Regions from separate parts of the Shinella oryzae genome, predicted to be linked through region 1. Evidence: riboswitches for the same ligand, from Rfam matches in the RefSeq annotation. Region 1 holds a riboswitch; the other holds the start of a gene.

Region 1 (7,375 bases):
ACGGGCGGCCGGCACCATCTCCTCGACGCCGTCGATGGGCTCAGCCTGCAATGCCGCGAAGAGTGCGAGCGTCTCGTCGAGATCGGCAAGTTCGACGAGGACCGTGGTCAGGCTGACGGGGAGAACGCGCATCGGAGCCTCGCGAAGGCGATGTTTCAGGACAGTCCCGGCGAGGACGGCGTTCAGGCCTGTTCGGCAAAAGAACGGATGGCGATACCTTCCGCCTCGAAACGACGCCGGATTTCACGCGCAATGGCAACGGCGCCCGGGCTGTCGCCGTGCACGCAGATCGACTGCGCCTCGATCTGGATCGTGCTGCCGTCGATGGCCTGGAGCGTTCCGCCGCGGGCAAGCTGCACCATCCGGTTTGCAATGACGGTCTCATCATGCAGGACCGAACCTGCTTCGCGACGCGAGACCAGTTCGCCCTTCGGCGTGTAGGCCCGGTCGGCAAAGGCCTCGGCAACGACGGAAAGGCCTGTGCGTCGGGCGAGATCGAGGATCGGGGCATTGGCGAGCCCCATCAGGATGAGCGAGGGATCGACCGCAAGAATGCCATCGATCACCGCCTGCCCCTGCCCGGCATCGTAGGCAATGCGATTGTAAAGCGCTCCGTGCGGTTTCACGTAGCGGACCGTCGTTCCCGCCGCCGCCGCGATGCCCTTCAGCGCGCCGATCTGGTAGATGACGTCGGCGGTCAGGTCTTCCGTGGTGATATCGAGATCGCGCCGTCCGAATCCGACGCGATCAGGGTAGGAGACATGGGCGCCGACCACCGCACCATTCGCGGCGGCAGCCTTCACCGTGCGATAGATGCCGGCGGGATCGCCCGCGTGGAACCCGCAGGCGATATTGGCGGAGGAGACGATGGCAAGCATCGCAGCGTCATCACCCATCCGCCAAGCGCCGTAGCCCTCGCCGAGATCGCTGTTGAGATCCATCGCCGTCATGTTCCCTCCATGGCTATCCTTCAGATAGGGAGGACTTTACATGAAAGAACAAAAATATCAATATTGTTCAACAATCATTCCTCTAGTGAAGAGCGACGAGCATTATGGGGCGAGGAAAAACACAATGACAGAGGATGGGCAGGGCCTGCCACTTGCCGACCGCCTGGCGCGGCGTATCCGCGCGCTGCTGATCGCCGGAGAGCTTTCGCCCGGCCAGCGCCTGTCCGAGGCAGCATTCAGCGAGCGCTTCGACGTGTCGCGCAATTCGCTGCGCGAGGCGTTCCGCCTGCTGACCAAGGACGGCCTTCTGCGCCATGAGGCCAACCGCGGCGTCTTCGTCGCGGTCCCGACCATGGCCTCCGTCATCGACATATACCGCGTGCGGCGCATGCTGGAATGTGCTGCCCTGCGCCAGGCCTGGCATCAGCATGCGGCCATCGGGGCAATGCGCGATGCGGTCGCCGAAGGACGTGAGCGGCGCGACGCCGGTGACTGGACGGGCGTCGGCAGCGCGAATATGACCTTCCACGCGGCGATCATCGATCTCGCAGACAGCACGCGCATCAGCGAATTCTACGAACGCATATCAGCGGAATTGCGGCTCTGCTTCGGGCTGCTGAAAGACCCGGCGCACCTGCACGCGCCCTTCGTGGACATGAACGGCGAGATCGTGACGCTGCTTGAACAGAACAAGCGCGAAGAGGCCGCCGCGCAGCTCGACGCCTACCTCAACCTGGCGGAACGGACGATGCTGAAGACGCTGGAGCGCGCCTCCGAGCCATCATGACGCCGGACTAAGACGGCCGGCGGGCGGGTATCGGCACATCCACGGCCGTATCGTCCGCCCATGTGCTGATGGTGTGAACCTCGCCTTTCGTCTCGCCCTGCAGATAACTCTCGTGGCCGGGCAGCCCCATCGGGTAGAGCGCGTCGCGGCTTGCCTCGTAGGCTGCGCTCTGGTCGGTGCAGAGGCGCACGCGCATGTCCTGCGGTGCGACATCCTTGCGGTTCGCCAGGTCCTCGACGCGCGCGCCGCCGGAAAGCCGCCCCTCGAAGGCCTGGGTCATGTATTGGGCGGAGCGTTCGTTGCGCTCACGCTCCGTCGTCGCGCCCAGAATGACCACCATCACCCGCTTGCCGTTTCGCGCGGCGAGCCCGACGATATTGCGACCGGATGCGCACAGGAAGCCCGTCTTCATCCCCGTCGTGCCCGGATAGCGGGTCAGCAGCAGATTGTTGGACTTGATCTCCTTGCCGTCGATGGTGACCGACGACGCCAGGAAGAAGCGTCGGTATTCGGGAAACTGCCGGTCGACTTCCATGCCGAGGATCGCGAGGTCCCGTGCAGTCGTATAGTTGGTCTTATCGAACAGACCGTTCGGGTTGGCGAAATGGGTGCCGGTCAACCCCAGACGCGCCGCCGCGTCATTCATGCGCTTGACGAAGGCGGCCTCGTTGGGCGCCACCGTTTCGGCGACGGCGACAGCGACGTCGTTGGCAGAGGCGGTGATCATGGCGAAAAGCGCATCCTCGAGCGTCATCGCCCGGCCGAAGGTCAGCCCGGATTCGAGGAACGCCTGCTTGGTCGCATTGCGCGTCATGGTCACGGGCGTCGTCAGCGTCACCTCTCCCGCTTTCAGCGCTTCGAACGTCACGAAAGCCGACATCAGCTTGGTCGTCGACGCCGGATACCACGGCACGCCGGCATCTTCCTCGTACAGCACCTGATGGCTGTCGGGATCGACGACGAGAACAGGCGTGGCACTGGCGGCGCTAGCCATGAACAGGCACGCCGCCACTACCAGACATTTCCACGCTCGCCCGAGCATCGTGCTTTCCGCCATGTATCCGTCTCCAGAAATCAAGCTATTCTAATGGCATGGCATCGCCTTGAAGGGCAAGATGCCGATGCGACGCACGCTCGCGCAGCAGGCGAAGCCATCCATCGCGGCCTGCATACGTCCCGTTTTCGACGAAGACGCGGCAGTGTCTTCCGCAAGCGAGCATCTGCGCCTTGACGCGGATCGGGGCGCGTCATAAGGGGAATGCGACGGTTCCCGGAGGACGACTCCGAAGGGATTAATAGGGAACACGGTGCGGACGACCCAAAAGGGACCAAGACCGTGGCTGCCCCCGCAACTGTAAGCGGATTGTCGACCATCCCCGGGCCTTAACGGCCATGCCACTGCGAAACACCGCGGGAAGGCAGATGAGCGACAGACATCCGTGAGCCAGGAGACCTGCCGTCGAACACGATCCAATCAACCGGGCGGGGATGCCTGGAAAGGAGCAGATATGTCTGACCTGAACCTTCGCCATATGACGGCATCCATCCGCCTCGATTGGGCTTTCCGCGCGAGCTGACACTCACGTCGCCCGCTGCGCTTCGCAGCGCTCGCCTTCTCCCGGAATCGAGGTTTCCATGCGCCAGATCATCGCCACCATTTCGTTCGCCGTCGGCCTGACCGCCCTAGCCGGTACCGGCTTCGCCGCCACCCAATATCCGCTCACCATCAACAATTGCGGCCAGCAGGTCACCTTTACAAAAGCGCCCGAAAAGATCGTCTCGATCGGCCAGGGCATGACCGAGGTCCTGTTCTCGCTCGGCCTTGCCGACAAGATCGCCGGCACCGCCGTCTGGGTCGGCCCGGTTCTGCCCGCCTATGCCGAGGCCAACGGCAAGATCAAGCGGCTTGCCGACAACGACCCTAGCTTCGAATCCGTCGTCGGCGAGGAACCGGACCTGGTAGCCGCCGAATTCGAATGGCATGTCGGCGTGCAGGGCGCGGTCGGCAAGCGCGAACAATTCGCCGATCTCGGCATCAACACTTACGTCGCACCGGCCGATTGCGTCGCCAAGATCAACACCGACGGCGGCGACGGCGTTCGCAAGGAGCTGTTCACGATGGACCTGATCTATCAGGAAATCGCCGAACTCTCCGAAATCTTCGACATCAAGGAGCGCGGCGACGCCCTGATCGCCGACCTGAAGAAGCGCGAGACCGACGCCGTCGCCTCCATCGAGGGCGCCGCCAGCAAGAACCTTCCCGTCGTGTTCTGGTTCTCCAGCAAGGAGGTGAGCGGCGACGCCTTCATCGCCGGCAAGAACAGCGCACCGGCCTATATCCTCAAGACGATCGGCGCGAAGAACGTCGTCACCACCGAAGAAGAATGGCCGCTGGTGGGCTGGGAAACCATCTCACAGGCAAATCCCGCCGTCATCGTGCTGGCAACGATGGATCGCCGCCGCTATGCAGCCGACGACCCGCAGACCAAGATCGACTTCCTTGAGAACGACCCTGTCACCAAGGAACTCGATGCGGTGAAGAACAAGCGCTTCGTCATGATGGATGCCCAGTCGATGAACCCGACGATCCGTACGATCGACGGTATCGAGACGCTGGCTGCCGGCATCAAGTCCTTCGGCCTGTCGCAGTGAGGGCTGCCGCATCCAGACACCATCGCTGGTGGGCGCTCGTAGCGCTCACCGTTGTCGCCGTCATCCTGCTCGCGATCATGATCAGCCTCGCCGTCGCGATCGGCGAGATCGCCATTCCCCTGTCCACGACGGTCAGGGCGGTGTCGAACCGGATCTTCGGCACGTCCTTCGAACTCAACCGCATTCACCAGGGTATCGTCTGGGATTACCGGCTCAGCCGCGCGCTCGTTGCCGCAAGCGCCGGCGCGTCGCTTGCCCTGTGCGGCGTCGTGCTCCAGGCAATGCTGCGCAATCCGCTTGCCGAACCCTATGTGCTCGGCATCTCGGCGGGCGCCTCGACGGGCGCTGTTTGCGTCATGATCCTCGGCCTCGGCTACGGCGCGCTGACGCTGTCGGGCGGCGCCTTCATCGGCGCGATCGTCGCCTTCCTGCTCGTTGGTGTCCTTGCGGCCGGTGCCGGCCGGTCGAGCGAGCGCATCATTCTGTGCGGTGTCGCCGGCTCGCAGCTCTTCAATGCACTCACCTCCTATATCGTCACCACATCCGCCAATGCCGAACAGGCGCGCGGCGTGCTGTTCTGGCTGCTCGGCTCGATGAGCGGCGTGCGCTGGACCGACGTCTATCTCTCCGTGCCGGTCGCCATTACCGGATATCTCGCCTGCCTGTTCCACGCCCGCGCGCTGGACGCCTTCGCCTTCGGCACGGATGCCGCCGCCGCACTCGGCATCGCCGTGCGGCGCGTCCAGGTCGTGCTGTTCGGCATCACGGCGCTGATGACCGCCGCTGTCGTCAGCATGGTCGGCTCCATCGGGTTCGTCGGGCTCGTCATCCCGCATGCCGCGCGCTTCATCGTCGGCCCTTCGCACCACCGTCTCCTGCCGGCGACGGCGCTGGGCGGGGCGATCTTTATGGTTTTCGCCGACATCGTCTCGCGCATCATCATTCCGCAGCAGATCCTGCCCATCGGCGTTGTCACCGCGCTGTTCGGCGCGCCGGCCTTCGCCATCATCCTGTTTCGTGCCCGGAGAAGCGTGTGAGTATCGCCGTCGAGAACGTGACCTATGCCGCCGGTAAGACCATCATCGTCGACGGCATCACGCTGGCGGTCGAGCAGGGCAAGGTGCTCGGCCTTCTGGGGCCAAACGGTTCGGGAAAATCCAGCCTGCTCAGGCTGATCTGCCGCCTGCGCAAGGTCGACAGCGGCATCATACGCCTTGCCGAGCAGGATATCGCCGCTATCCCGCGGGCAAACCTCGCACGTCGCGTCGCCTTCGTGGAACAGCAGGCGACGACCGATACCCAGCTGACGGTGCGCGATGTCGTCCAGCTCGGGCGAACACCGCATCGCGGCCTGCTGTCCCCCTGGGGCGTGGATGACGACCTCGCCGTCGAGGACGCGCTAGCACGGGTGGACATGACCCATAGGGCGGACCAGTTCTGGCATACACTTTCAGGCGGCGAGCGTCAGCGGGTGCACATCGCGCGGGCACTGGCGCAGACGCCGAGCGAACTTCTGCTCGACGAGCCGACCAACCACCTCGACATCCAGCACCAGCTGGAAATCTTGTCGCTCGTCACCCGGCTCGGCGTCACGTCGATCATCGCCCTGCACGATCTCAATCTCGCGGCGATGTTCTGCGACAGTCTCGCCGTCCTTCAGAACGGCAAGGTCGTGGCCGCCGGCGCCCCGCAGGAGGTGCTGACCGAGGACCTTTTCGCGCGGGTGTTCGGCGTGCGTGCGCATATCGAGCGCTCCGCCGTGCACGGCCGCTACAATATCCAGTACGCGATGGGCTGACGGATGGACGGCCGGAACTTCGATCTCAAGGAAGAAATACGGGACTATTGGTCGAGACGATCCGGGACGTTCGATCTCGCCTTCGGTCACAGGATTCCCGCAGGTCCCGAGGCCGACGCCTGGCAACGGCCGATCCGGGACCAGCTGGGGCCCGCCCCGAAACGCGTTCTCGAACTTGCCTGCGGCACCGGCGAGGTGACGCGCCTGATCCATGACCTCGGCCACGACGTCACCGCCCTCGACTTCTCCGAGGCCATGCTTGCGGTCGCGCGCGCCAAGCATGCGGGCAAGACCAGGCTTCGCTTCCTGCTGGCGGATGCCGAAAACACCCTTGAAGCCGATCAGTCCTATGACGCCATCATCTGCCGGCACCTCGTCTGGACGCTGACGCGGCCGGATGAAACCTTCCGCGAATGGTTCCGCCTCCTGCGTCCAGGCGGTCGGCTGCTCGTCTTCGACGGCGACTGGGCAACGCCGAAACCCGCCGGGCGCCTGGCCAGCCTGCTCATCTCGCTCATCGACCGCATCGTCGGCCCCGATACCAATTACGACGGCGCCATGAGCGAGCGCCACGCCGCGATCATGAACGCCCTGCCCTTCGGCGCCGGACTGCGGCCCGCCATGATCGAGCCCTTGCTGGCATCCGCCGGCTTCCGCGACGTCGCTCTGCATTCGCACGAACCGATCGCGCGGGCGCAGCGTCGGAACGCCAATCTGCGCAACCGGCTTCGAACCCTCGTGTATCGCCGCTTCATTCTGACCTGCCGCCGCCCCTGAAAGTACCGAGAAGCACCCTCTGGCGAAGCGGCCGTAATACCCTACATTAGGGGTAGCATCGACCGCCTCGCGTGGAGCAGAACTTGGACATAGCCGCCAGCCAGAATCCCGCCCCCGGCGCGCCGGGAATTGATGCCCGGTGGACATCCAGCGCAAAGAGTGGAGTGGGAACAGCACTGACCGCGGCCTCGCGCACCTGGTTCACCACCAGCCACGGCATTCTGAACGAGGTCTACCATCCGCGCCTCGATCACGCCTGCACACGCGATCTCGGCCTGGTGGTGACGCGCGACGACGGTTACTTCTCGGAAGAAAAACGCCACGCGGCACACGAGGTCGCCTGGTTTGCGGACGGTGTTCCCGCCTTCCACCTCACCAACACCGCGCTCGACGGCGCCTACAGGATCGAGA
Region 2 (7,375 bases), on a different replicon from region 1:
GAAGAGAAAAATCAGCGTCGTTCACGGCGCAAAATGTCGCAAAACGGATAGCATCCCAGCTATGCCGATCTTGCATGGCATGCTGTTGCGGAAATACATCGGAGCACCGGGCCGGATTGCGGCAAAATTGCGGTAAATCAGGGCTTTCCGGTGGCGAGACGCGGTGATAGGAAAAGCGCCATGACAAGAACGATCATGCTACAGGGCACCGGCTCGGATGTCGGAAAAACGGTACTGGTGGCGGGGCTCTGCCGCATGGCCGCCAACCGCGGCCTGACGGTGCGTCCGTTCAAGCCGCAAAACATGTCGAACAATGCCGCCGTTTCGGCCGATGGCGGCGAGATCGGCCGCGCACAGTGGCTCCAGTCGCTTGCCGCGCGCGTGCCCTCCAGCGTGCATATGAACCCGGTGCTGCTCAAACCGCAGTCGGATGTCGGCAGCCAGATCGTCGTTCAGGGCAAGGTCTTCGGGCAGGCCAAGGGGCGGGACTACCAGGCGCTGAAGCCCAAGCTCATGGGCGCAGTGATGGAGAGCTTCGAGACCGTATCGGCCGGCGCCGACCTCGTGGTCGTCGAGGGCGCTGGCTCGCCGGCGGAAATCAACCTGCGGTCCGGGGACATCGCCAATATGGGGTTCGCCACCCGGGCCGGCGTGCCGGTCGTGCTGGTGGGCGATATCGATCGCGGCGGAGTCATCGCCTCGCTGGTCGGCACCCACGCCATTCTGCCGGACGAGGACCGGCGCACGGTCACGGGCTATCTGATCAACAAGTTCCGGGGCGATGTCACGCTGTTCGACAGCGGCATCGCCGAAATCGGCCGCTTCACCGACTGGCCTTGTTTCGGCGTCGTGCCCTGGCTGAAGGATGCCGCGCGCCTGCCGGCAGAGGATTCCGTCGTGCTCGAGCGTCTGGCGAAGGGTGGCGGCGGGGCGCTCAAGGTCGCCGTGCCCGTGCTGCCGCGCATCGCCAATTTCGACGATCTTGACCCCTTGAAGGCTGAGCCGCAGGTCGATCTCGTCTTCGTGCGGCCGGGGGAGGCGCTGCCGGCCGATGCCGGCCTTGTCGTCCTTCCGGGCTCGAAATCCACCATTTCGGACCTGCGCGATTTCCGCGCCGCGGGCTGGGACCGGGATCTTTCCCTTCATGTGCGCCGCGGCGGGCGCGTCATCGGCATTTGCGGCGGGTATCAGATGCTTGGCCGCCGCGTGACCGATCCGCTCGGCATCGAAGGCGGCGAGCGGGAGGTCGAAGGGCTCGGGCTGCTTGCGGTCGAGACGGAGATGGCGCCGGAAAAGACCGTGCGCAACAGCGACGCCCGCTCCCTGCAATACGATGTGCCGCTCGAAGGCTATGAGATCCATCTCGGCCGCACCACGGGGCCGGATGCGCTGTGTCCCTCCGTCAGCATAGACGGCCGGCCGGACGGCGCGGTCTCGCCGGATGGCCGCGTGATGGGAACCTATCTGCACGGACTGCTCTCGAGCGATGCCTACCGGGCGCGGCTGCTTGCGGATTTCGGCATCGAGGGCGGCGGCTTCGATTACCGGGCCGGCGTCGATGCGGCACTCGACGGCGTGGCGGCCGAGCTTGCAGCCGTGCTGGATCCGCGCTGGCTCGACAGCCTTATGGGCACCCGCTGATTAAACCGCCGGCCTGAAACGTTCAGACATCGGGTTTCTCCACTGCCGGTCGCGGCCGCACCAAAGTTGCGCCTGATTTCGGTGCAAGGAGGGACACTATCATGCCCGCTCTGCGGGTGCCGACGCCGTTGTGCGATCCGAAAGGGTGATTTGATGGGTTCTGGACCTCTTGCTCGATCTGTTCTGGTGGGCCTTGTCGGGCTGTCGCTCGCCGGTTTTCCGGTGGCTGCCTTCGCCCAGACGGCTAAGGAAACCACCAATGCCGGCAAGCGTTGGGAGGAAGAATTCGCCTTCTGGCAGAAAGCCTCCTCCGGCAGCGATGTCACGCAGTTTGAAAACTACCTGAAACAGTATCCCAACGGCACGTTCGCCTCGATGGCGCGTCTGCGCATCGCCGAATTGAAGGCCGCGGGCAACGCGAAGCCGGCCACGACGGCGTCCGACGATGCCGCCGCCAAGGCCAAGGCCGATGAGGCGAAGGCCGCCGAGGAGGCCAAGCGCGTCGCCGATGCGGAGAAGGCCAAGGCGGAGGACGCCAGCAAGGCCGCCGAGGCCGAGAAGGCGAAAGCCGAAGCGGCGAAGGCCGAGGCGGCCGCTGCCGCAGCCAGCAAGCTTGCGTCCGAAAAGGCCGCCGCCGAGGAAAAGGCGAAGGCCGAAGCCGCAGCCGCTGAAAAGGCGCGGGCAGAGGAAGCCGCCCGCCTCCAGGCGGACCGGAAGGCGGCGGATGAACGCAGGCTGGCGGCCGAGAAGGCTGCCGAAGCCGAGCGTGTGAAGAAGGAAGCCGCCGCTGCTGCCGAAAAGGCCAGGGCGGACGAGGCGGCGCGCGTGCAGGCCGAGGCAGAGCGCCGCAAGGCCGACGAGGCCGCCGCGGCCCAGAAGGCCCGCGCCGAGGCCGAGGCGAATGCCCGCGCTGCCGAAGCCGCGGCCGCCCGTGCCGAAGAAGCCAAGCGGCTGGAAGCGGAAAAAGCCGCGGCTGCCGAAAAGACCCGGCTGGAGCAGGAGGCGGCAGCCGCCCGCAAGCTGGCCGAGGAAAAGACGCGCGAGCTGGAGCGCCTGAAGGCGGAGGCCGCCAAGGCTGCGGCGGAAGCCGAGGCCAAGGCCGCCGAAGCCTCTCGCCTTGCCGCCGAGGCCAGGAAGCGTGCCGAGGAGGCCGAGGCCGCCCAGAAGCGCGCCACCACCAGCGGCCCGGCAACGGCAACGAACGACAACGCGGAAGCCGACAGGCTCGCTGCGGCCAAGCGCGAGGAAGACACGTTCCAGAAGGCGGTGGTATCCGGCTCTCGGCAGGCGTTCCAGGCCTATCTCGACGCCTATCCGCGCGGCCGGTATGCATCGGATGCGCGCGAGCGGATGGCTGCCCTCGCGACCACGCCGACGCAGAAGGCGGAAACCGAGCGCCTGGTCGAGGAGCGCCCCGTCGTCGATCCGCGTGAGGCCTATATGGAGCGCTCGACGCGGATTCAGGCGCAGCGCTGGCTGAGCGCGCTGGGCTACAGCACCTATGGCGCCGATGGCGTCTTCGGCCCGCGCACCCGCGCGGCGATCGCCGCATGGCAGGGTGCGTCCGGCTACCGCGCCGATGGCTATCTTTCACGCCGGCAGTTCGCCGCCCTGCGCCAGGCCGCGCAGTTTGCCGAGGCACGCCAGGCCAGCCGCGAGCGCCGCTACCAGCGCGAATACGATGTGCTCGAGGGCCCGGTCGACGGCTATTACGATGGTCCTTACTACAGCGATGACGGCTACTACCGCCGGCGCGGCGGCGTGGTGATCATCCCCGGCTATTGAGTTTGCGACGGCCGGCCGGCGTTTTCGGCACAGGCCATGCCGCTGGCTGTCGATTGACTTGTGGCGGCCGGCGGCATAATCATCCGACTATTGGATGGTTCTCTGGTCCGGAAACGGACCGGTGAGTAAATGGGAATGTGACGCGGCGGACCCAATCAGGGCGCTGCAATCACGGCCGACCCCGCGACTGTAGAGTAGCGAGGGACGCCCATCCGGAGGGAGGAATTTCGCGGGTAAGAGGGCAATGTTGTCCTTGAAGCGCGAAAGGAACACCGACCGGAAAAGCCACTGGGTGGCATCACGATAACCGGGGCTGGACGCCTCTTCTTCTACGAATCGTCCGCCTGCGTGATGCGAAAAGACCTGGGAAGGTGAGGGCGGCCCGAAGGCGCTGATGCGCCGGACGCTGCGAGCCAGGAGACCTGCCAGCCAATGAGGGCATATCGCCCGACCTGGGGAGGGGCTTCCCCGATGCCTGCACGGAGGTTGTCATGGCTGTTTCCAATACGTCTTCTATCACGCTTTCCGCGAGCGATCGCCTTGTCGCCGGCGTTCTCGCGCTGCTGCTCGGCGGGTTCCTCGTCTTCGGCGCCGGCCTTGCGAATTCGGCCGTGCTGCACGACACCGCGCACGATACGCGTCACTCCTACGGCTTTCCCTGCCACTAAGGAGTTTCCGATATGATCGTTCGTTATCTCCTGGCCGCCCTGGTGGCCGGGCTCTTCTCTGGCGTCCTGATGACGGCCGCCCAGGAGGCCCGCGTCGTGCCGCTCATCCTTCACGCCGAAGAATTCGAAGGCGGCGATGAGGCGGCACCCGCCACCGAAGGCACCACGCCGTCCGCCGATGGCGCTGCCGCGACGCATGAGCATTCGTCCTTGGGCGCCGTCATCCTCAACGTCGCAGCTTACCTGTCGCCCGTCTCCGTTGCCTACGCTCACGACGCCGAAGGCCATGAAGAGGGTGGCATCATGTTCGGCATGAGCCGGTTCTCCGGCACGCTGCTGGCCAACCTCGTGACGGGAGCAGGCTTCGCGCTGCTGCTTGCCGGTTTCAGCCTTGTCTCCGGCCATCCGATCACGGTCGCCAACGGGGCGCTGTGGGGCGCTGCCGGCTGGCTTGCCGTGCATATGCTGCCGGCCATCGGCCTGCCGCCGGAACTGCCGGGTTTCCCGGCCGCGGACCTGACGCAGCGTCAGATCTGGTGGGTTGCGGCGGTCGTGCTGTCGGCGGCGGGGCTCTACCTGCTGTTCCTCAGGCCGGGCATCGTGGCCAAGATCGCCGGCGTGGTGCTGATTGCCGCGCCGCAGGTCTATGGCGCGCCGCAGCCGTCGGACATTTCCAGCGCCGTTCCGGCCGTTCTCGGTGCGGAGTTCGCCGTCGCGGCCCTTGCCACGACGCTGTTCTTCTGGATCGTGCTCGGCCTTTCGCTTGGCTTTGCCAACGAAAAGATCGCCAAGGCTGCCTGATATGACGCTGACATCGCCCGGAGCCGTCCTGGTTCTGGGCGGTGCGCGTTCCGGAAAATCCACTTTTGCCGAAAGGCTGGTCGCCGAGACCGGCCTTTCGCGTCATTATATCGCCACCGGCCGCGCCTGGGATGACGAGATGCGTGAACGCATCGCCAGGCACCGGGAAGACCGCGGCGACGGCTGGGAAACGCATGAGGAACCGCTTGCGCTCGCGGCCCGGATCGCCGATGTCGCGCGGGCTGATCGTGCGGTCCTCGTCGATTGCCTGACCCTCTGGCTCGCCAATCTGATGCTGGAGGAACGCGACATCGCGCAGGAATGCGCCGGCCTCCTGTCGGCCATCGCACAGGCGCCGGGCCGTTTGGTCTTCGTTTCGAACGAGGTCGGCCTGGGCATCGTACCTGAAAACCGCATGGCGCGCGACTTTCGCGACCATGCCGGGCGGCTCCACCAGCAGGTGGCGGCGCTCGTACCGGAAGTGTATTTCGTTGCGGCCGGACTGCCGCTGAAAATGAAGGGTTGAGCCATGCTGCAACAGAAGATCCCCGCCACCGTTATCACCGGCTTTCTCGGGGCCGGCAAGACGACGATGATCCGCAACCTCCTGCAGAATGCCGGCGGCAAGCGCATCGCGCTCATCATCAACGAGTTCGGCGATCTCGGCGTCGACGGCGACGTGCTGAAGGGCTGCGGCGCGGAGGCCTGCACCGAGGACGATATCATCGAGCTCACCAATGGCTGCATCTGCTGCACCGTGGCCGACGACTTCATCCCCACCATGTCGAAGCTGCTGGAGCGGGAGAACCGCCCGGACCATATCGTCATCGAGACTTCTGGTCTCGCGCTGCCGCAGCCGCTCGTCGCCGCCTTCAACTGGCCGGAAATCAAGACGCAGGTGACGGTCGACGGCGTCATCACCGTGGTCGACAGCGCCGCCGTCGCGGCCGGCCGTTTCGCCGACGATCATGACAGGGTCGATGCCCTGCGCGTCGAGGACGAAAACCTCGACCACGAAAGCCCGCTGGAAGAGCTCTTCGAGGACCAGCTGACCGCCGCCGACCTCATCGTGCTCAACAAGACCGATCTGCTCGACGCCGCCGGTATCCAGACCGTGCGCGACGAGGTCGCCTCGCGCACCGCCCGCAAGCCGTCGATGATCGAGGCGAAGAACGGTGACGTGGCCGCCGCCGTGCTGCTCGGCCTCGGCGTCGGCACGGAAGACGACATCGCCAACCGCAAGTCGCACCATGAACTGGAACACGAGAACGGCGAGGAACACGACCACGACGAATTTGACAGCTTCGTCGTCGAACTGCCGGCGCTTGCCGATCCGTCCGCCTTCATCGAGCGCCTCAAGGGCGTGATCGCCGAGCACGACGTGCTGCGCGTCAAGGGATTTGCCGATGTGCCCGGCAAGCCGCTGCGCCTGCTCATCCAGGCCGTAGGCAGCCGCATCGACAGCTATTTCGAGCGCGCCTGGGCCCCGGACGAAAGCCGCGGCACCCGCCTCGTCGTCATCGGCCTGCACGACATGGATGAGGCCGCCGTACGCGCTGCCATTGCTGCGGCTGTGTGATATCGGATGAGCATGCGGCGGCACCCCCCTCTGGCCTGCCGGCCATCTCCCCCACAAGGGGGGAGATCGGATGAGGCGACGGCTTGCCCCGCTGTCTTGCCTGCACGCCGCCGCTCAATCTCCCCCCTTGTGGGGGAGATGTCACGAAGTGACAGAGGGGGGTATGCCCCCTTGGCGGTCCTCTCGCAGCAGGGAGGCGCTGCATGCATCTCCTGCTAGCCCAGAAGGGCACCATCGCCGACGGCAAGGAGGCGATCGACCTTGGCCAGACGCCGGGCGATATCCTCTTCCTCTCCGCTGCCGATACGGAACTGGCCTCCATCGCCGCCGCCCACCGTGCGCGCGGTGGTGATACGCGCCTTCGTCTCGCCAGCCTCGCGACGCTGTCGCATCCCATGTCCGTCGATACCTATATCGAGCGCACGGCCCGGCACGCCCGGCTCATCGTCATCCGCGCGCTCGGCGGCGCGAGCTATTTCCGCTACGTGCTGGAAGCCCTGCTGGCGACGGCTGTCGCCAACGATATCAAGCTCGTGGCGCTGCCGGGCGATGACCGTCCCGATGAGGGGCTGATCCCCTTCAACAGCATCGAGGATGCCGACCGCCGGAACCTCTGGGCCTATCTCAACGAGGGCGGGGCGGACAATGCCGACCGTTTCCTCGCCTATGCCGATGCGGTGGTGTTTGGCCGCGAGAAGCCGGCACCGGCGACGCCGCTCGAAAAGGCCGGCATCTGGTGGCCGGGGCGCGGCGTGGTGGATGTCGAGGAGTGGCGTGCGCTTGCGGGCGATAACATCCCCACCGTCGCCATCGCCTTCTACCGCGCCTATGTCCAGAGCGGCGAAACACGTCCGGTCGAAATGATGATCGATGCGCTGGCGGCGGAGGGCATTCGGGCCCT

Evidence for each region. A riboswitch is a leader RNA that binds a small molecule or an ion and turns the genes downstream of it on or off. The one in region 1 is predicted to bind cobalamin.
Region 2: another riboswitch for cobalamin. It lies ahead of K6301_RS08600 (CbtB domain-containing protein); the one in region 1 lies ahead of K6301_RS18285 (ABC transporter substrate-binding protein).

The regions. Positions count from the first base shown of each region.
Region 1 covers NZ_CP081988.1:455,564-462,938, forward strand. The annotation lists gene K6301_RS18265 (5-oxoprolinase subunit B/C family protein) at 1-132, opposite strand, end outside; gene K6301_RS18270 (LamB/YcsF family protein) at 183-950, opposite strand; gene K6301_RS18275 (GntR family transcriptional regulator) at 1,075-1,737, shown strand; gene K6301_RS18280 (D-alanyl-D-alanine carboxypeptidase family protein) at 1,745-2,794, opposite strand; cobalamin riboswitch at 2,985-3,212, shown strand; gene K6301_RS18285 (ABC transporter substrate-binding protein) at 3,373-4,389, shown strand; gene K6301_RS18290 (FecCD family ABC transporter permease) at 4,386-5,426, shown strand; gene K6301_RS18295 (ABC transporter ATP-binding protein) at 5,423-6,187, shown strand; gene K6301_RS18300 (class I SAM-dependent methyltransferase) at 6,191-6,964, shown strand; gene K6301_RS18305 (glucan 1,4-alpha-glucosidase) at 7,054-7,375, shown strand, end outside.
Region 2 covers NZ_CP081987.1:1,730,687-1,738,061, reverse strand. The annotation lists gene K6301_RS08610 (cobyric acid synthase) at 181-1,641, shown strand; gene K6301_RS08605 (peptidoglycan-binding domain-containing protein) at 1,795-3,426, shown strand; cobalamin riboswitch at 3,505-3,870, shown strand; gene K6301_RS08600 (CbtB domain-containing protein) at 3,918-4,094, shown strand; gene K6301_RS08595 (CbtA family protein) at 4,107-4,895, shown strand; gene cobU (bifunctional adenosylcobinamide kinase/adenosylcobinamide-phosphate guanylyltransferase) at 4,897-5,421, shown strand; gene cobW (cobalamin biosynthesis protein CobW) at 5,425-6,474, shown strand; gene cobN (cobaltochelatase subunit CobN) at 6,678-7,375, shown strand, end outside.